DNA from 4 places in the Streptomyces sp. NPDC058257 genome. Region 2 is predicted to be linked to each of the others. Evidence: riboswitches for the same ligand, from Rfam matches in the RefSeq annotation. Region 2 holds a riboswitch; each other region holds the start of a gene.

Region 1 (5,103 bases), on a different contig from region 2:
TATATGCACATCTTGCTGGATGGCCACCTGTGAGCGCCCCGAGAGTGGCAGGCTGGCGCAAAGCACCATTCCGGGACTGTCCTCGTGCCTTCCGTTACGAGTCGGAGCCGAGCCCCGGTGGGAAAGGGACAGCGTCGCCATGGCAGACCTTCAGGAAGCATCCGTCACCCTGCCGAGCGATCCTGCCTCGGTCTCCGCGGCCCGGAAGTACGTCTTGACCGTCCTCACCGAGTGGGGCCTCCCGGACGACACGGAGGTGGCCGACACAGTCCGGCTCATCGTCTCCGAACTCGCCACGAACGCCGTCCAGCACACCCGGGGCCAGTCGCCCACCTTCACGGTGGAGATGGAGCTCGACCGGGAGGAGCAGCTGCGCATCGGCGTCACCGACAGCCACCCCCGCTACCCCAAGCGGCTGCCCGCCGCGGTCCAGCAGGACAACGGCCGCGGCTTGGTGATCATCCGCTGGCTGGCCATGGAGTGCGGCGGCAGGCTGTCGGTCACGCCCACCCCCGAGGGCGGCAAGACGGTCTGGATCGCGCTGCCGTGGACCGCGACGATCCGCGGTGACACGACAGCGGCTCCCTCGGCTTCGCGCTCGCGCTCACCCCGCTGAGCGTTTCGCCCTCACCCCGCCGAGCGTCCGAAGGCCCCCCGGAGCAGCGCCCGGAAGGTGTCCGCCGCGGGATGTGACTCGTCGGAGCGGTGGACGACCGAGATCGTACGGCGCAGATTCCCCGGCTCAAGCGGCCTGACTCCCACCGGGGTGACCGCCGTCCGCGCCACCATCTCCGGTACGACGGCGACCCCGAGACCGGCGCTGACCAGGGCGCACACCAGCGCGTAACCCGGAGTCTCGACCAGGACCGAGGGCGTCGCCCCGGCCCGGACGAGTGCGGACTCCACGCCCTGCCGGGGTGGATGCGTCGGCGCCATGCTGATCAGCGGCTGACCTGCCAGCTCGCTCAGCGGCAGCCGTGACGAGGCGCTCGCGAGCGCGTGGCCGGGCGAGGTCACCAGGACCAGCTCCTCGACCAGGACCGGTTCCGCGGACACGGAGGCGGGCAGCGGCTGCGCGTCCGCGGGCTCGTAGGTGTGGGTGAGGGCCAGGTCGACCTCGCCCGCGGCCACGGCCGCGACGCCGAGCGGCGGTTCATAGCCCCGGACCGTCAGTTCGATGTCCGGATGGGCGCGGCGGAACGCGGTGAGCGCGGGCGGCATCAGATGGATCCCGGCGGTGGTGAAGGTCCCCACGCGCAGTCTGCCGCCGGACAGGCCCGTGAGCCGGGCCAGTTCGTTGCGGGCCTGCTCCATCTCGTCCAGGACCCGGCGCGCCCGCGCGAGAAGGAGCTCGCCCGCGCCGGTGAGGCGTGCCCCGCGGTGATGCCGGACCAGGAGCGCGGTGCCCGCCTCCCGTTCGAGCTTGGCCAGCTGCTGGGAGAGAGCGGGCACGGTGTAGCCAAGGCGTTCGGCGGCGCGGGTGATGGACCCGGCCTCGGAGACCGCCACCAGTGCGGCGAGCCGCGTCGGGTCGTACATGGAAGTCTCCCGGTTCAGGAGCGTGCGGGAGCCGACGGGCGCCGTGAGGGCGTGTGGTGCCGTCCGTCGGCGTGGGGGTAAACGCCTGCTTAAGGCAGACCCAGGATATTCCACATACCTGCTGAAGGCAGAAGGGCGGCAGCCTGGAGGCCATGGACGCACAACTGGTCACCTTCACCGGAGTCGCCGCGGGCATGGTCGCCATGCCGGGCGCCGACTTCGCCGTGGTGGTGCGCAACGCCCTCACCTCCCGCCGCGCCGGAGTCGCCTGCGCGATCGGTGTCGCGGGCGGGCTCGTGGTGCACACGGTGCTCGCGGTGGCCGGGGTCGCGGCCGTCCTGGCGGCGGTTCCCACGCTCTTTAGGGCCCTGCAGATCATGGGAGGCGCCTATGTGCTGTACCTCGGCTACCGCGCGCTGCGTTCGGCGGCGCGTGCGCCGGAGAGCTTCGGCGCACCGGACGGTGAGGTGGAGGCGGCGGCCGGGGGCAGTCTGCGACAGGGCTTCCTCACCAACGCCCTCAACCCCAAGGCGCCCATCACCTTCCTCAGCGTGCTGCCCCAGTTCGTCCCCGCGGGCAGCCCCGCGATGCCCAGGACCCTGCTGCTCGCGTCCATCATCGTGGCCCTGGCCCTCGTGTGGTTCCCGGTCGTCGCGCTCCTGGTGGACCGGCTCGGCCGCTGGCTGCGGAGGCCGCGTACGGCCCGTGCGATCGAGGGCGGTACGGGTGTCGCGCTCAGCGTCCTCGGTCTGGCGCTCCTGACCGAGGCGCTGATGGCGTGACGCCGCCCGGCCCGCCGGTGCCGGTGCCGGCGGCCTGGTCGTCCTTGCCCGCGCCGCGCACCAGGACGGGAAGCAGGCCCCAGAGGCCCGCGCACACCACCAGCGTGCCCGCGCTCGCGATGATCCCGCCGGTGCGGCCCACCGCCACGTCCACGACCAGGAGCACGGAACCGGCGAGCGCGAACACCAGGACCACCATGCCGATACCGGCGAGGCGGGACGACACCCGCACGATCCGCGGCTTGGAGTGCTGCCCGAACAGCGACCTGTGTAAGGCGGCCGGCGCGGTGAACAGCGCGGCGGACAGGACGGCGAGCAGCAGTGTGGTGACGTACGTGGCGCGCTGCACGGTGTCCAGCGAGGGGAAGCGCTCGGTGAAGGCGAGCGTCAACAGGAACGCGAAGAGGATCTGCACCCCGGCCTGCGTGACGCGCAGCTCCTGGAGGATCTCGGAGAAGTTGCGGTCGGCGCGCTCGAAGCTCGTTTCGTCGCGCGGCGGGGGGTTGCCCGGGGTGGGAGCACTGTTGTTTTCGGCCATGGCGCACGAGTATCCGCGTGGACGCCTTCCACGCCCGGCGGACGCGCCGATCAGAGGGCCGGGCGGGGGCGGGCGGAGACCCGGCCGGGGGCGGCCGAGCGGCGGCGGCAGCCGTGAGGCTCCCGCCGCCGTCCGACAGTCGACGTTCGGTGGCGCGTGATCAGCGCACCCTGCCGTACCAGACGCTCTTCGTCCAGATCTTCTCGAGGCGCACCACGGTGTTCGACTTCGGGGCGTGCCAGATCCGGCCCTTACCGGCGTAGATGCCGACGTGGTAGACGTTCCGGCCGGAGTGGAAGAAGACGAGGTCGCCGCGGGAGCGTTTCGACGCCGAGACGTGGCGGGTCTTGTTGTACTGCTGTGCGGCGGTGCGAGGCAGCTTCTTGCCCGCGCGCTTGAAGGAGTAGAGGGTCAGGCCCGAGCAGTCGAACCTGTGCGGCCCCATCGCTCCGTAGCGGTACGGCGAGCCTTTCTTCGAGGCGGCGATCTTGAGCGCTTTGGTCCCGTGAGTGGCGGCCTCTGCTTCCGTCGTGAGCCCTGGGCCCACGAGGGTGCCGCCTACGACGGCGAGTGTGAGGGCCGATACGGAGCCGGCCCTGGTCAGCAGCGACGGAACATGATTCAGCGCGGTCATGCGCAACCCTTCGTCAGCCGCCTGTGAAGGATGACCTGTCGGATTCGGGCTGGCGAAGTTGCCCGGCCGCGGTGTGCGGCTTCACCCCAAGGGTCGGCGTCCGGACCTTCCGGACCGACCCGTCATGCCTGGGTCCTCCACTCCTGCCGATGCACCGATGTCGACCGGTCATCCGGGTGGCGGCAGGACTCGGCGTCCGCCCGGACCGCCCCGCCGCTGTGGCGGGGGCTTGTCGTCGGAAGGGATCTTGACCCGTCAAGGGTGCGAATTCCGAGCCGAAACGGCGTTTTGTGAGGCTCCTCACGGCTGAACCGTTCGGGTGGACAAGGTCTGATTCGGGAGCGGAGCGAGGCACCCGACGATCGTTCGACCAGCACCGGAACGAGGAATTCCGGCCATCGCGTACACATCTGACGCAACCGCGGACGGCCCGAATGACTACCAATGTCTACGCCGAACGAGGTAGCCCGTTTGGTTCGTTTGAGTCCTGCCCCGGACGGTTCGGACGCCGGAGCCGGGGTGATGGAGGCTCAGGACGCCGACAAAGGCGGCACGGTGACCCGTCCGGCTCGCCGCTCCCCGTCCAGCACGCGGAGCGCTCGGGCCAGCGTCGGCGCGTGCACGGCGCTCTCGCCCCGCTGGTGCATGAGTGTCAGGGCGTCCCGCAAGGCGGTCGCGCTGCTCACCAAGGCCTGAGCGGCGCGCAGCCCGCCGTAGGTGTCCGAGGCGCGGGCGGGATTGATCCGGCCGACCAGGTCGACCACTTCGAGATACCGGTCGATCAACTCGCCCTCGGCGCGGGTGAGTGCGGGCAGCGGAGGAAGCTCGGGAGGCAACACCGGTGGCTCACCTCGCGTCCGGGGTGCGCAGGGATGATGTGCGGTTCGTGATGAGCCGGTCCACCAGGCCGTACTCGACCGCTTCGGAGGCGCTGAGGATCTTGTCGCGCTCGATGTCGGCCGCGACCAGCTCCGGGCTCCGGCCGGTGTGTTGGACGAGCAGCCTCTCCAGCTGCGCCCGGGTGCGCAGGAGTTCGTCGGCCTGGATCGCCAAGTCGGTCGCCTGACCGTGGACCGGCTCGGCGAGCGAGGGCTGATGGATGAGGATCCGGGCGCCCGGCAGCGCGCATCGCTTGCCGGGGGTGCCCGCGGCAAGGAGGACGGCCGCCGCCGACGCGGCCTGGCCCAAGCAGGTCGTCTCCACGTCGCAGGTGACGAACCGGATCGTGTCGTAGATGGCCGTCATCGCGCTGAACGAGCCGCCGGGAGAGTTGGTGTAGAGCGAGATGTCGCGGTCGGGCGCCAGGTATTCGAGGTGCATGAACTGCGCCATCACGTCGTTGGCGGAGGTGTCGTCGATCGGCGTCCCGAGGAAGACGATGCGCTCATCGAGCAGCTTCGAGTAGGGATCGAGGGTCCGCTGCCCCGTGGAGGTGCGCTCGGTGAACTTGGGCAGGACATGGCGGGCGAACGGTCGGTTCATGGCACGTCTCTCCTCCGGCGGGGCGGCTGCCCCCAAGGTGTCTGTAAAAAATGTACAGGACGTACGTAACGTCGTGATGGGGGGCATGTTCGAGTGATCCGCCGGAGTCAACAGACGGACCGCGTTTC
Region 2 (5,103 bases):
CTTGCGGGCCGCTTCGTCGCGCAGCTCGCCCAGGGACTTCTCGGCGCTCTCGGCCTTCTCCTTGGCGCCGTTGTACTTCTCTGTGGCGACCTCGGCCTCGCGGTAGAGCGCGTCGACCTTGGATTTCACCGCGGCCGGGGTGAGCCGTGGATCCGCGTGTCCTGTGCCGTCGAAGACGATGGCGGTGGCGGCCCCGGCGAGGGCGATGGTGGCGGCGGTACGGGCCGTATGGCCACTGAGCGAGCGCTGTTTGGGCTTGCGGTGCGCTGCCACGTAGGGGGCTCCTTAAGGTTCCGGCGGCGGCCCACACAGGGGGAGCGGACCGCCGCCGGATTCTCGGCGGTGGTGTCCGACTGCCGCCCCTGTTCGGAGCGGCGGTGGGGAGCCGGACACCTGACGAAGGACGCTAAACCTGACCGTCACGGGATGGTGACGGAATGTGCGCAACTGGCTGAAGTGTGCCGCCGGTGACCGAATGTGGCTGTGCGATCGGCCGGACCGGGCGCCCTTCCCTTAGGCGTGTGACCGATGCGGCGCTTGGGGCCCACCTGGCTACGGAGTGGTGATACGGCCCCGGCTAGGCTCCGGCTCATGGACGTTCTCACCCACCTCTTCGTCGGCCTGCACATCATCGGCATCGCCTCCCTCCTGGGCGGCTTCCTCACTCAGATGAAGCAGATGGGCGAGGGCGCGGCCCGCTTCAACCCGGCGATGCTGCACGGCGCGCTGACGATGCTGGTCACGGGCGTCGTCCTGGTGGGTCTCAACCAGGCGGACGACAACCCGGTCAACAACCTCAAGATCGGCATCAAGATGGCCGTGCTGATCGTGATCCTCGCGCTGGTCTACGTGAAGCGGGACGAGGAGAAGGTGGACAAGGGGATGTTCGGCGCCGTCGGCCTTCTGACCGTCGCGAACATCTTCATCGCGGTGCTGTGGACCTGATCCCGCCCCCCACTCACGGAGAACGGCCCTCCACGCGCGCGTGGAGGGCCGTCTTCTCGTGAGCGGGGGGCGGTGGTTACGCGGGCCGTACCACGCTGTGGATCGGCATGTAGTAGATCGACTCGGTGCGGACGTTCGCACCCGGCTTCGGGGCGTGGATCATCTTGCCGTTGCCGATGTAGATACCTACGTGGCTGATGTCGTCGTAGAAGAAGACCAGGTCACCGGGCTTGGCGTCGGCGGTCTTCACGGTCGTGCCGACCTTGACCTGGTCCCAGGTCGTGCGCGGCAGGGAGATCCCCGCGGCCTTCCACGCGTCCTGGGTGAGGCCGGAGCAGTCGTAGGAGTCGGGTCCTGTGGCGCCCCATACGTACGGTTTGCCGATCTGTGCCTCGGCGAAGTTGATGACCTTCGCTGCCTTCGCCGCGTACCCGCTGTCCGTGTTGCCGGAGCCGGAGCCCGAACCCGCGTCGGAACCGGAACCGGAGCCGGAACCGGTGTCCGGGGTCTCCTTGTTCTTCTCGCGTTCCTTCGCCGCGGCCTCTTCCGCCGCCTTGCGCTTGGCCTCCGCCTCCCGCTTGCGGGCCAGCTCGGCGGCCTTGCGCTTGGCCGCTTCTTCCTTCTTCTTCTCGATCGCCGCGAGCCGCGCCTTCTCCTCGGCCGTCAGCTTCGAGAGCATCGTGCGCGCCTGGCCCAGCTTCTTCTGGACGGTTCGCTTGCTCGTCTTGAGGTCGTCCCGCGAGTCGCTCAGCGTCTGAAGGCTCTTGGTGGCCTTCGTGCGCTGCTTCGTCGCCGCGGCCTGTTTCGTCTGGTAGTCGTCGACCGCCTTCTTCTGGCGCGCGGTCAGCCGGTCCGACAGATGGTTCTGGTCGAAGTACCCCTGCGGGTCGTCGGCGAGCATCATCGTGGCGGTCTCGGAGACGGCGCCGGTGCGGTACTGCGCCGCGGCGAACGCGCCCAGCTCCTGGCGGGCCTCGTTCAGCTTGTCGGTGCGCTGGGCCACATCGTCGAGAAGGGTGTCGACCTTCTCGCGCTGCTTGTCGGTGCGCTCCTTGGCCGAGTTGTACTTCTGTGTGGCCACACCCGCCTGGTGGTAGAGGTCGTCGACCTTCTTCTGGACCTCTTCGAGGCTGGGCTTCTGTGGTGCGGACGGTGCCGCCTGCGCGCTCTGTGACAGCAGGGCCACGGAGGTGAGGGCGGCCGTCGTGATGCCGATGGCGGGGGTGACGCGTAGGCCGGCAATGCGGGTCCGCGGCTTGCGGTGCGACGCCAAGGGAGGCGACTCCTTCCGTAGACCGCCTACCGGGTTAGCTGTCGGGTTCGGGCGGGTGGTTCCGGAAGGTTGCCCTACAGTCCCGTACTTCGTACGGGACCGATTCACCCCAAGTTCATCGTGGGTCCCCGGCTCCGAGGAGATCGAACTCGGCGGAGGCCACTCGTTCCCGGCGGGGTTCGCCGGTGGGAGTACGAGCAGCCCACGCAGCACGCTAGCCAACTCGTGTGGCTCGTGTGAAGGTTGATGTTCGATATGCCCGATACGTTTTCGTGACTTTACGAGGCTCTTGACGCGGACACGTCTTGCCGTGGCGGAGAGTGATCGGCCGCGGGCGGGGCGTAGGCGAGTGGACGTTCGTGAGTGGACGTGGCCGGAACCCGGAGCGGGTTGTCAGTGGGGCCGCCTAGACTCGGGAGGCGATGAGCAGCCTCTTTGATGACAGCTTCCTGGCGGACCTCAAGCCCTCGCGGGCTTCGGAGGAAGAGCCCCCGCCGCCGCCCGAGGACAGTGCTCCGGAGTCCGTTCCGGATGATCTGTTCGACGGGAAGTTCGACGCGCCCGCACCCCGGGACGCGCACTACCGCGACGGCGCCCCACGCCCCGTGCTGGACCCGGCGGCCCTGCTCGACGGTCTTAACGAGAACCAGCGCGCGGCCGTCGTGCACGCGGACTCCCCGCTGCTCATCGTCGCGGGCGCGGGCTCCGGCAAGACCCGGGTCCTCACGCACCGCATCGCGTATCTCCTGGCGGAGCGGCACGTGCACCCGGGGCAGATCCTGGCGATCACGTTCACGAACAAGGCCGCGGGCGAGATGAAGGAGCGCGTCGAGCAGCTCGTCGGGCCGCGGGCCAACGCGATGTGGGTGTCGACCTTCCACAGCGCGTGCGTGCGCATACTGCGCCGCGAGTCGAAGACGATCGGTTTCACCTCCTCCTTCTCGATCTACGATGCCGCCGACTCCAAGCGCCTGATGGCCCTGGTCTGCCGTGACCTGGACATCGACCCGAAGAAGTTCCCGCCGAAGTCCTTCAGCGCCAAGATCTCGAACCTGAAGAACGAACTGATCGACGAGGAGACCTTCGCAGGACAGGCCGCCGACGGCTTCGAGAAGACGCTCGCCCAGGCATACGCGATGTACCAGTCGCGGCTGCGCGAGGCGAACGCCCTCGACTTCGACGACCTGATCATGACGACGGTCAATATGTTCCGCGCGTTCCCGGACGTCGCCGAGCACTACCGCCGCCGCTTCCGGCACGTGATGGTCGACGAGTACCAGGACACCAACCACGCCCAGTACGCCCTCGTGCGCGAGCTGGTCGGCCCCTCCGGAGGCGAGGGGGACGACCCCGCCGAGCTGTGCGTCGTGGGTGACGCGGACCAGTCGATCTACGCCTTCCGCGGCGCCACGATCCGCAACATCCTCCAGTTCGAGGAGGACTACCCGAACGCGACGACGATCCTCCTGGAGCAGAACTACCGCTCCTCGCAGACGATCCTGACCGCGGCCAACGCCGTCATCGAACGCAACGAAAGCCGTCGCCCCAAGAATCTGTGGACCAACGCGGGCGCGGGCGCGGGCATCACCGGCTATGTCGCCGACACCGAGCACGACGAGGCACAGTTCGTCGCCGACGAGATCGACCGGCTCACCGACGCGGGCGACGCGAAGGCGGGCGACGTCGCGATCTTCTACCGGACGAACGCACAGTCCCGTGTCTTCGAAGAGATCTTCATCCGCGTCGGCCTGCCCTACAAGGTCGTCGGAGGCGTCCGCTTCTACGAGCGCAAGGAGGTCCGGGACGTCCTCGCGTATCTGCGGGTGCTCGCCAACCCGGAGGACTCCGTACCGCTGCGGCGCATTCTCAACGTACCCAAGCGGGGCATCGGCGATCGCGCGGAGGCGATGATCGACGCGCTCTCGCAGCGCGAGAAGATCTCCTTCCCGAAGGCGCTGCAGCGTGTCGACGAGGCGTACGGAATGGCGGCCCGCTCGGCGAACGCCGTCAAGCGCTTCAACGCGCTGATGGAGGAACTGCGGACCATCGTCGAGTCCGGTGCGGGCCCTGCCGTCGTCCTGGAGGCCGTGCTCGAACGGACCGGGTATCTCGCCGAGTTGCAGGCCTCGACCGACCCGCAGGACGAGACGCGCATCGAGAACCTCCAGGAACTCGCCGCCGTGGCACTTGAGTTCGAACACGACAGCGGTGGCGGCAGCGAGGATGGCGAAGACGGCGAAGGGGAGGCCGGAGGAGCGGCCGAAGGGGCGGCTGAGGACGAGGCTGAGGACGAGGCCGAGGGCGGAACCGGCGGCGCGGAAGAAGACGCGGGCGCGGGCACAAGCGTGTCGGGCACGCTCTCCGAGTTCCTCGAGCGGGTCGCGCTCGTCGCCGACTCGGACCAGATTCCCGACGAGGAGGACGACGGCTCCGGAGTCATCACGCTGATGACGCTGCACACAGCCAAGGGCCTCGAATTCCCGGTCGTCTTCCTGACCGGCATGGAGGACGGCGTCTTCCCGCACATGCGCTCCCTCGGCCAGGTCAAGGAGCTGGAGGAGGAGCGCCGCCTCGCGTACGTGGGCATCACGCGCGCGCGTGAACGGCTCTATCTGACGCGGGCCTCGATGCGCAGCGCCTGGGGGCAGCCCTCGTACAACCCTCCGTCGCGTTTCCTGGAGGAGATCCCGGAGGTCCACCTGGACTGGAAGCGGAAGGGTTCCGTAGGCGCGCCCGCTTCCTCAGGTCCCGCGGCCGGAATCGCCTCTTCCTTGTCGTCGTCGCGCTCGCGCACCGGGGGAGCGCAGGGTTTCGCCACGCGCCGCGCCTCGGAGAAGCCGGTGGTCGCGCTGGCGATCGGGGACCGGGTCACGCACGACCAGTTC
Region 3 (5,103 bases), on a different contig from region 2:
GGGTGGCGGGCATGGGGTCGGGAGTGGGCGCGAGTGCGGGCACGAGCGGAGGGAAGCGTGCGGGCGGCGAGTCCGCGGGCCGAGGTCCCGGCAGCCAGGGTCCCGGCGGTCGAGGTCCCGGCAGCCGAGGTCCAGGCGGTCGAGGTCCCGGCAATCGGCCGCGCGGGGCTTCAGGCAAGAGCCCCACTGTCCGGCGCGAGCGGGCGTTCGTACGGGCGCTTCCCCTGCTGCTCATCGTCGTAGGGGTCGTCTACGACATCTCGACCCCGCCCGAATTCACCGCCGCGCCCCTCTTCACCGCCGCCCCGCTCATCGCCGCTCCCTTCTACTCGCTGCTCAGCACCACCGTCATCGGCCTCTGTGCCTCCGTCGCCGTGCTCGGCCTGCACTTCAAGGCCGACACCGGCTCCGAAGTCGATGCCGTCACCGAGGTGTTCACCGTGGTGACCGTCGCCGTGCTCGCCGTCCTCATCAACCGCGTCGTGCGCCGCGGCGACGAACAGCTCGCCTCCGCCCGTTCCATCGCCGAGGCCGCCCAGCGCGCCGTACTGCCGCAGCCGGATCCCCGGATCGGCGGGCTCGATGTCGCGGCGCGGTACGAGGCCGCGGAGGCCGACGCGTTCATCGGGGGTGATCTGTACGCCGTTCAGGACACCCCGCACGGCGTACGCGTCATCGTCGGCGACGTACGGGGCAAGGGAATGGGCGCGGTGGCGGCCGTCGCCGTCGTCATCGGGGCGTTCCGGGAGGCCGCCGAGCAGGAGACCACGCTGGAGGCGGTGGCGCAGCGCCTTGAGCGTGCGCTCGCGCGTGAGGGCACGCGGCGCGACGGGCTCGACGACTTCGAGGGGTTCACCACCGCCATCCTCGCGGAGATCCCGCACAGCGACGGTCTCGTACGCCTCATCAACCGCGGGCACCCGGGGCCACTGCTCCTGCGCGGCGACGGGCGGCTGTGCGTCCTGTCGGCGACCGAGCCCGCGCTGCCGCTCGGGATGGGCGAACTGGGTGCCTGGCCGGACCGCGCGGACGAGACGGAGTTCCCGCCGGGGGCGATGCTCCTGCTCCACACCGACGGGCTCTCCGAGGCGCGTGACAGCCGGGGCGAGTTCTACGATCCCGCCGCCCGGCTCGGCGGCCGGATCTTCCCGGGACCCAACGGCCCGGACACGCTCCTCGCCACGCTGACCGAGGAGGTGCGGCGGCACACCGGGGGCGGGACGACCGACGACATGGCGCTGCTCGCGGTGCGGCGGCCGTTGGCGACGGGTGACGCCGGAACTGATGCCACGAGAGCCGATGCCACGAGAACCGATGCCACAGGGACCGACGGCACAGGGACCGATGCCACAGGGCCCGATGTCACACGCCGTGACTGAAGGGCACCACTCCGCATAACAACTGACGTACCGTCAAGGAGATGTGAAGCTCCGGTGTGTGAAGAAGTGGGGTCAACTCGCCCCGTTCCGGCCACCAGTGTCCCGGTAAGTACCGGCCAGATCCGTTAACGATCAACTGGAACAGCTTGGAATACGACCCCGCTGTCTATTAACGTTCGATAACGCAGCGCGGTCGTCCCAACCGACACTCGAGTCGGCTCCGCGCGCACGCGCCTAATCCCGCAAGGGAGCCGGGGAACCACTAATTGGGGTGAATCGGTCATCTGTGCATCCGTGCCAGATGCTCGTAGGAGACCTTCCTGCTCCGAACCCGTCAGCTAACCCGGTAGGCGAGAAGGAAGGAAAGGAGTGCGCCCCGGTGGCGTCCAACCGCCCTGCCCCCCAAGGCACTTATGTACCGAATGATGATGATTTCGGCGGGTACGACGACAATTCCTGGGAGGAATGGAATCCCACCGAGGAGTCCGTCCGCCCGGTTCGCGGCAGGCACCGCGTCCACAAGCGGGGCGGTGGCGGGCTCGCCCGCAGCTCCACGGTTCTCGGCGTAGGCGTCATCGCCGCTGTCGGCGCGGGCGGCATCGCCACCGCGCAGGGCGGCAAGCCCCCGGTCTCCATAGAGATGCCGGACCTCTCGGCCGTCACGGACTCGCTGCCGGAGGCCAAGTCGCTCCCGGGCGTGGGGTCTTTGATATCCGACGGTTCCGATTCCTCCGACTCGGCCGCCGCGGAGAACGGCGTCGCGGTGGCCGCCGCGCCGCTGAGCGCCGCCGGTCTCAGCACCGCCGACACCGAGCAGGGCTCCACGGACGCGGGCGAGGCGCTGCGGGCCCGCATCATGGAGCAGGCCGAGAACCAGCAGGACCAGGCGGACGACGCGGTCCAGAAGGCGGCCGAGGAAGCCGCCGTCAAGCAGGCGGCCGCACAGGCCGCCGCCAAGCAGACCGCGGCCGAGAAGAAGATCGCCGCCGAGAAGGCCGCCGCGAAGAAGAAGGCCGAGGCGGAGGCCAAGAAGAAGGCCGAGGCGGAGCGCCTGGCCAAGCTCGCGAAGAGCTACACACTGCCCGTCGGCTCGTACACGCTCACCGGCACCTTCGGTCAGCCCGGCTCCATGTGGTCCTCCGGCTACCACACAGGCCTGGACTTCGCGGCTCCGACGGGTACGCCGATCAAGGCCATCCACTCCGGCACCATCAAGGAGGCCGGCTGGGCGGGGGCGTACGGCTACCGCACGGTCCTGGAGCTCGACGACGGCACCGAGCTGTGGTTCTGCCACCAGTCGTCGATGAGCGTCAGCGTCGGCCAGAAGGTCACCACCGGCGAGGTCATCGGCCGCGTCGGCGCGACCGGCAACGTGACGGGGGCCCACCTCCACCTGGAGGTCCACCCGGGCGGCGACTCGACCGGAGTGGACCCGGCGGCGTGGCTGCGCGGCAAGGGCCAGTCGCTCTGATCCGGTCGTTCTGATCCACCGCTCTGATCCGGTCACTCTGAAGCAGCCTCCGAACTCCGGCGGTCCTGGCGACAACCCCCCGACGTCAGGGCTGCCGGTTCGGCGTGCCCGCTCCGCTCCGATCTCGTGCCGCTGTACGGAATGCGACGCTCTGTAAGGGCGTTGTCTCCCTCATGACTTCTCTCCGCAGACTCGGCTCGTCCGACCTCGATGTCTTCCCGCTCGCCCTGGGCGGCAACGTCTTCGGCTGGACGGCCGACGAGGCGCGGTCCTTCTCCGTGCTCGACGCCTACACAGCCGCCGGCGGCAACTTCATCGACACCTCCGACGTCTACTCGGCCTGGGTGACCGGCAACAAGGGCGGCGAGTCCGAGCACGTCATCGGCGACTGGCTCGCCGCACGCGGCAACCGTTCCGATGTCGTGCTCGCCACGAAGGTCGGCGCCCACCCCGATTTCAAGGGTCTGTCCGCGGACACCATCAAGTCCGGTGCCGAGGAGTCGCTGCGCCGCCTGCGCACGGACTACATCGACCTCTACTACACGCACTACGACGACCCGACCGTCTCCGTGGAGGAGATCATCGGCGCGCTCGACGACCTGGTGACATCCGGCAAGGTCCGCGCCATCGCCGCCTCCAACGTGACCGCGGAGCGGCTCCAGGAGTTCCTCGACTTCTCCGACCGCGAGGGCCTCGCGCGCTACGCGGCCTTGCAGCCGCACTACAACCTCGTCTCGCGCGACACGTACGAGGGCTCGCTCCAGGAGGTCGCATCGCGCTCCGGCCTGGCCGCCGTCCCGTACTACGCGCTCGCCTCCGGCTTCCTGACCGGCAAGTACCGTCCGGGCACGCAGGTCGAGAGCGCGCGGGCCGCGGGCGCCGGCAAGTACCTGGAGACCGAGCGGGGCCGACGGGTGCTCGCCGCGCTCGACGAGGTCGCTCAGGCCCGCGGCGCCGAGGTCGCGACCGTGGCCCTGGCATGGCTCGCGGCTCAGCCGACGGTGGCGGCGCCGATCGCGTCGGCCCGTACGGTCGAGCAGCTGCCCGCGCTGCTCGCGGTGGGGGAGCTCGAACTGACGGAGGCCGAGGTGGCGACGCTCACGGTGGCTTCCGCCTAGCCGCGGTAGGGGTTGTACGCGGGGTAGGGCATGGCGGGCTGGGCGTACGGATATCCGTAGGGCGGTTGGTACGGCCGCGCGTATGACTGCGGGTACGGCTGCGGGTACCCGTACGGCTGCGGGTGCTGCGGGTACCCGTACGGCTGCGGCATCGGTACGAGCACCGGTGCCGTCGCGCGCGCGGCGTAGGCGAGTGCGGGCCGTGCCGCCTCGCGGCGCTCCCACAGCGCGTGCAGCAGCTCCCGCTCCCGTACGACGAAGTCGGCGCCCGCGCGGCCCCTCCGACCCCGGTGCCGCAGGAGCGCGAGGGAGGTCGCGTACGTCTCGTACTGGGCGACCGCGCGCGCCGCGGCCTTGCCCTGCGTGTACGAGGCGTAGTCGCGGGCGAGCGTGCGGGCGCGCATCGTGCCCAGCGCGTACGGCTCGGGCGCGGTGAGCCAGCCCGCGAGCGCGTACGCGGGCAGTTCCGCGCGCACGACGCGCAGGCCGCGCTGCCTGATCCAGATCACCAGCCAGGTGAGCAGGCCGAACGACGGCAGCATGAAGAGCGCATACACGGCGAAGAAGCCGTAGTCCCCGAAGCTCGCCGAGCCGTTCCACAGGGCGTGCAGGCCCATCGCCAGGAGGAGTCCGCCGACCGGGAGCAGGACGCGGCGCCAGTTCTGCCGGTCGGCGCTGAGCGCGGCGACGCCGAAGCCGATGCCGGTGAGCACGGTGAAGAGCGGGTGCGCGAAGGGCGACATCACGACGCGTACGAAGAAGGTCGCCGCGGTCACGGACGCGAGCCCGGTCCCGCCGTTGAGCTGGTCGGTGCCGAAGGCGCTGCCGAGATAGAGGATGTTCTCGGTGAACGCGAAGCCGGTGGCGGTCACTCCGGCGATCACCACGCCGTCGACGATGCCGGTGAACTCGCGTCTGCGGAAGAGGAAGACGAGCAGGACGGCCGCGGCTTTCGCGCTCTCTTCGACGATCGGCGCTATGACCGTCGCCCCGAGGTTGTCCGCGCTGGTGGGGTCGGCCGTGGCGGTGGCTATCCAGCGGGTCGCGAAGCTGTTGGCGACGATCGCTATGAGGGCCGCGGCGCAGGCGCCCCAGGCGAAGGCGAAGAGCAGGTTCCGCCAGGGGCCCGGCTGGA
Region 4 (5,103 bases), on a different contig from region 2:
AGGCACAGGGTGTGGACCCGGAGGCGGCGCTGCGGGTCGCCGCGCGGGCCTATCGGGATGCGGTGCTTGTCGCGGAGGCGGATTCCGGCCGCCGTCCAGCCCGTCCGGCGTCTGAGGACGAACTCGGCGGAGCCGGTGACGACGGTACGCAAGGCGCCGGGCCGGAGGAAGAAAGCCCCCCGTACGCCGGATAGCGTCGACCCCATGCAAGACCAGCCGCCCGTCCCCGCAGCCTGCCCCGCAGGGGCCCCCGCGCCCGAGGTCCAGGGGCCAGACCCCGCCCAGGGGCCAGAGCTCTTCACCTGGGAGTTCGCCACCGACCCCTATCCCGCCTACGCCTGGCTGCGCGAGCACGCCCCCGTGCACAAGACCCGGCTTCCCAGTGGTGTGGAGGCCTGGCTCGTCACGCGGTACGTCGATGCCAAGCAGGCGCTCGCCGATCCGAGGCTCAGCAAGAATCCGGCCCATCACGGTGAGCCCGCGCACGCGAAGGGCAAGACCGGGATCCCGGGCGAGCGCAGTGCGAACCTCATGACGCATCTGCTCAACATCGACCCGCCGGACCACACCCGCCTCCGCCGCCTCGTCTCCAAGGCCTTCACGCCCCGCCGCGTCGCCGAATTCGCGCCACGGGTGCAGGAGTTGACGGACCGTCTCATCGATCAGTTCATCGAGAAGGGGGAGGCCGACCTCATTCACGACTTCGCCTTCCCGCTCCCCATCTACGCCATCTGCGACCTGCTGGGGGTGCCCCGCGAGGACCAGGACGACTTCCGTGACTGGGCGGGGATGATGATCCGCCACGGGGGAGGCCCCAGGGGAGGGGTCGCCCGGTCCGTGAAGAAGATGCGCGGCTACCTCGCCGAACTGATCCACCGCAAGCGCCTCGAACCCGGTGACGACCTCATCTCGGGGCTCATCCGCGCCTCCGACCACGGCGAGCACCTCACGGAGAACGAGGCCGCCGCTATGGCCTTTATTCTGCTTTTCGCTGGTTTTGAGACGACCGTGAACCTCATCGGCAACGGCGCCTACGCCCTCCTCACCCACCCCGAACAGCGCGAGCGGCTCCAGGGCTCCCTGGGGGGCGGCGACACCGGTCTCCTGGACACCGGACTCGAGGAGCTCCTCCGCTTCGACGGACCCGTCGAACTCGCCACCTGGCGGTTCGCCACCGAGCGGCTGACCGTAGGAGGGGAGGACATCGCCGAGGGCGATCCCGTGCTCGTCGTCCTCGCCGCCGCCGATCGTGACCCGGAACGCTTCGACCGACCGGACACGCTCGACCTCTCCCGCCGCGACAACCAACACCTCGGCTACGGCCATGGCATTCATTACTGTCTCGGCGCACCGCTCGCCCGGCTCGAAGGGCGGACGGCCCTCGCGACGCTTCTGACGCGCCTTCCTGACCTGCGACTCGCGGCGGAACCTGACGATTTGAGATGGCGTGGCGGACTCATCATGCGTGGACTCCGCACGCTGCCCGTGGAGTTCGCGCCCGCACAGCGGAGCAAATATCAGGCATCTGAAACGCCGTCCAGCTGACAGGCCGTCAAGACTGTGACTTTCACGTGATCTCCGCTGCATCGACTTGTGACAAGCGTTCGACTCCCGCTACGTTCACCGACGACTCGGCCTCCCGTGCCGCAGTCGTCGCTCCAGTCACGCGAAAGGCAACCGCATGCTCTCCGGCAATGGTCGTCACCGACGCCCCCGCCAGGCCCCGGCCCTGATCGTCGCGGCAGGAGTCGCAGGATCGGCCATCGCCATCCCGCTGCTCGGCGCCACCAGCGCGAGCGCGGCGGACGCCGCCACGTGGGACAAGCTCGCGGAGTGCGAGAGCGGCGGATCCTGGAGCGCGGACGCGGACAACGGGTACTTCGGCGGGCTCCAGTTGTCGCAGCGGGTCTGGGAGGACCACGGCGGCCTCGACTTCGCGCCGAGCGCCGATCAGGCCAGCCGTTCGCAGCAGATATCCGTGGCCGAGAAGGTTCTCGACGACCAGGGGACCAAGGCCTGGCCGAGTTGCGCGCCGGTCGCGGGGCTCACTCAGGACGGCGCCGCCGCCGACGTCGACCCCGGCGCTCCGATCACGACGACGCCTTCCGACGGGGCGACGGAGTCGGCCGAACCCGGCGAGTCGGCTGACCCGGATGAGCCGAGCGGGTCGCCGAGCGGGTCGGCCGACCCCTCGGGCGGCGCCACGTCTTCGGACGAGCCCTCGGGCGAGTCCTCCAAGAAGCCTTCCGGTGAGTCCGGTGAGTCCGGCAAGTCCGGCAAGTCCGGCAAGTCCGGAGCCGACGACGGGGCGCGAGACAAGAATCACGACGAGTCGGGCGATTCGGGTGATTCCGGCGGCTCGGGCAAGTCCGGGCAGGGCGATGAGACTTCGCCGGCCCCCACCCCCACCACCGGCGGGGGCGAAGGCCGCCACCGCGGCGACAGCGCGGGCGGCAAGCCGTCCGGCGACGACTCCCGCGAGGGCTCGGGACGGCACGCCTCCCGTGGTGACGAGCGTCAGCGGGACGGCGCGGACGGGACGTACACGGTCCGCTCCGGGGACAACCTCTGGGCCATCGCCGACGACCTCGACGTGAAGGGCGGGTGGACCGAGCTGTACGCGGAGAACGAGAAGGCCGTCGGCTCCGACCCCGATCTCATCCTTCCCGGTCAGAGCCTCGATTTGGGCGAAAAGTAAGGGAAGTTGGCGACTTGCTTTGCGCCTGATGTCCGGATTGGTGCAAGTGAGAGATGGGTCTCAGAAGCCCTGATCGTCTTTGGAATTCGACCGGTCCCATGCCTACGGTCGTGACCGCTCGCCACAGCGGGCCCCGCCGGTCGGTACGCCGAGTCCTGCCAACGGCCGTTCGGGAACAGTCGTCGCGTAAGCGCCGTAGGCAGGAGCGGGGGAACCAAGGTTTCCGCCGGGCCCGGCCGTTCAGCATCGCGAGAGCGAGGCGGAAGAACGGACGGGAACGGCTAGGGGTTAAGTCGCGCTCAAGGAAGCGCGGCCGGGCAACTTCATCGGCCCGAACCCGACAGCTCACCTCGCAGGCGTCGGTGAGGGGATCACTCATGCTGTTTTCCAGCAAGGGCAAGCACCGCCGCCCGTCCAAGGCCACCCGTGTCGCCACGCTCGCCGGCGTCACCGGTGTCGCGGTCGCGGCCCCGCTGATGGCGGCCGGCTCGGCCTCCGCGGCGACGGACTCCGAGTGGGACGCCGTCGCCCAGTGCGAGTCCGGCGGCAACTGGTCGATCAACACCGGCAACGGCTTCACGGGCGGCCTGCAGTTCTCGTCGTCCACCTGGGCCGCGTACGGCGGTACGAAGTACGCGTCCAGCGCCGACCAGGCCTCCAAGGCCCAGCAGATAGAGATCGGCGAGAAGGTCCTCGCGGGTCAGGGCAAGGGTGCCTGGCCGAGCTGCGGCGTCGGCCTCTCGGGCGCCTCCAACGAGGGTGGCGGTGCGCAGGAGAGCGCCCCGCAGCAGACCCAGGAGCAGCCCAAGAACGAGCCCAGCGCCCAGACCGAGCAGCCGCAGCAGGCCGCTCCGAAGACCGAGGCGCCCAAGACCGAGGCTCCGAAGACCGAGTCCAAGAAGACCGTCGAGACCCCGACCGGCAAGACGGTCAAGAAGGGCGACGGCGAGTACAAGGTCAAGAAGGGTGACACCCTCTCCAAGATCGCCGAGGCGAAGGACGTCAAGGGCGGCTGGCACAAGGTGTACAAGCTCAACGGCGACATCATCGACAACGCCGACATGATCTTCCCGGGTCAGCAGCTGCACCTCAGCTAGTCCTGGCGGAGCGCCTGCGGGGCTTGTCTTCCTCCGCGGGCGCTTCGTGGTCGCCCGCGCGGTCGCCCGCGCGGTTCTCCGCGCCCTTTCGGGCGCTGCTCTCCCCGCCCCGGTGCGCGTATCCCCCGTACGCACCGGGGCGGGGTCGTTGCCCCTCCACGTTTTGTTCCGTTCGGAAACATTTTGCTCTCGGTTTGTCCACCGGGCGGTCGCTCGGCTCGCTCTTGTCCGGGAGCCGGTTAGGCTCGTGTCCGCGAGGCCAACGCCCCGCGTACCCGCGTCACATCCCAGAAGGAGATGCTCGTGCCGTCCATCGACGTCGTCGTAGCCCGGGAAATCCTGGACTCCCGAGGCAACCCCACGGTCGAGGTCGAGGTCGGCCTCGACGACGGCAGCACGGGTCGTGCCGCCGTTCCGTCCGGTGCGTCCACCGGTGCTTTCGAGGCCATCGAACTCCGTGACGGTGACCCCAACCGTTACCAGGGCAAGGGCGTGGAGAAGGCCGTCCTCGCCGTCATCGAGCAGATCGGCCCGGAGCTCGTCGGGTACGACGCGACCGAGCAGCGCCTGATCGACCAGGCGATGTTCGACCTCGACGCCACCGACAACAAGGGCTCGCTCGGCGCCAACGCCATCCTCGGCGTCTCGCTCGCCGTCGCGCACGCCGCGTCGGAGGCCTCCGACCTCCCGCTCTTCCGCTACCTCGGCGGCCCGAACGCGCACCTGCTGCCCGTTCCGATGATGAACATCCTGAACGGCGGGTCGCACGCCGACTCGAACGTCGACATCCAGGAGTTCATGATCGCGCCGATCGGCGCCGAGTCGTTCTCCGAGGCCCTGCGCTGGGGCACCGAGGTCTACCACACGCTGAAGAAGGTCCTGAAGGACAAGGGCCTCTCCACCGGCCTGGGCGACGAGGGCGGCTTCGCCCCGAACCTGGACTCGAACCGCGCCGCGCTCGACCTCATCCTCGAGGCCATCAAGCAGGCCGGTTACGTCCCCGGCGAGCAGATCGGCCTCGCGCTCGACGTCGCCGCGTCCGAGTTCTACAAGGACGGCAAGTACGACTTCGAGGGCAAGTCCCGCTCGGCCGCCGAGATGACCGAGTACTACGAGGAGCTCGTCGCCTCGTACCCGCTCGTCTCCATCGAGGACCCGCTGTTCGAGGACGACTGGGCCGGCTGGAACGCCATCACCGAGAAGCTCGGCGAGAAGGTCCAGCTCGTGGGCGACGACCTGTTCGTCACCAACCCCGAGCGCCTGGCCCGTGGCATCGAGGAGAAGTCGGCCAACGCCCTCCTGGTGAAG

The links. Region 2 has a riboswitch for cyclic di-AMP ahead of ACFVXC_RS11980 (NlpC/P60 family protein). Riboswitches for the same ligand answer to the same signal wherever they lie in the genome.
Region 1: linked by a shared signal. The riboswitch ahead of ACFVXC_RS18900 (C40 family peptidase) and the one ahead of ACFVXC_RS11980 (NlpC/P60 family protein) in region 2 are both predicted to bind cyclic di-AMP.
Region 3: linked by a shared signal. The riboswitch ahead of ACFVXC_RS37575 (M23 family metallopeptidase) and the one ahead of ACFVXC_RS11980 (NlpC/P60 family protein) in region 2 are both predicted to bind cyclic di-AMP.
Region 4: linked by a shared signal. The riboswitch ahead of ACFVXC_RS13030 (transglycosylase family protein) and the one ahead of ACFVXC_RS11980 (NlpC/P60 family protein) in region 2 are both predicted to bind cyclic di-AMP.

What each region holds. Positions count from the first base shown of each region.
Region 1 covers NZ_JBHVXJ010000007.1:75,410-80,512, forward strand. The annotation lists gene ACFVXC_RS18880 (ATP-binding protein) at 140-616, shown strand; gene ACFVXC_RS18885 (LysR family transcriptional regulator) at 628-1,539, opposite strand; gene ACFVXC_RS18890 (LysE family translocator) at 1,692-2,321, shown strand; gene ACFVXC_RS18895 (DUF6328 family protein) at 2,275-2,859, opposite strand; gene ACFVXC_RS18900 (C40 family peptidase) at 3,020-3,493, opposite strand; cyclic di-AMP (ydaO/yuaA leader) riboswitch at 3,497-3,669, opposite strand; gene ACFVXC_RS18905 (hypothetical protein) at 4,024-4,332, opposite strand; gene ACFVXC_RS18910 (ATP-dependent Clp protease proteolytic subunit) at 4,340-4,975, opposite strand.
Region 2 covers NZ_JBHVXJ010000003.1:655,570-660,672, reverse strand. The annotation lists gene ACFVXC_RS11990 (NlpC/P60 family protein) at 1-273, opposite strand, end outside; gene ACFVXC_RS11985 (hypothetical protein) at 592-945, shown strand; gene ACFVXC_RS11980 (NlpC/P60 family protein) at 1,022-2,218, opposite strand; cyclic di-AMP (ydaO/yuaA leader) riboswitch at 2,226-2,383, opposite strand; gene ACFVXC_RS11975 (ATP-dependent DNA helicase) at 2,641-5,103, shown strand, end outside.
Region 3 covers NZ_JBHVXJ010000025.1:100,527-105,629, forward strand. The annotation lists gene ACFVXC_RS37570 (PP2C family protein-serine/threonine phosphatase) at 12-1,379, shown strand; cyclic di-AMP (ydaO/yuaA leader) riboswitch at 1,601-1,747, shown strand; gene ACFVXC_RS37575 (M23 family metallopeptidase) at 1,759-2,850, shown strand; gene ACFVXC_RS37580 (aldo/keto reductase) at 3,024-3,968, shown strand; gene ACFVXC_RS37585 (PrsW family intramembrane metalloprotease) at 3,965-5,103, opposite strand, start outside.
Region 4 covers NZ_JBHVXJ010000004.1:118,123-123,225, reverse strand. The annotation lists gene ACFVXC_RS13045 (nucleoside triphosphate pyrophosphohydrolase) at 1-194, shown strand, start outside; gene ACFVXC_RS13040 (cytochrome P450) at 205-1,545, shown strand; gene ACFVXC_RS13035 (transglycosylase family protein) at 1,682-2,698, shown strand; cyclic di-AMP (ydaO/yuaA leader) riboswitch at 2,880-3,072, shown strand; gene ACFVXC_RS13030 (transglycosylase family protein) at 3,076-3,795, shown strand; gene eno (phosphopyruvate hydratase) at 4,093-5,103, shown strand, end outside.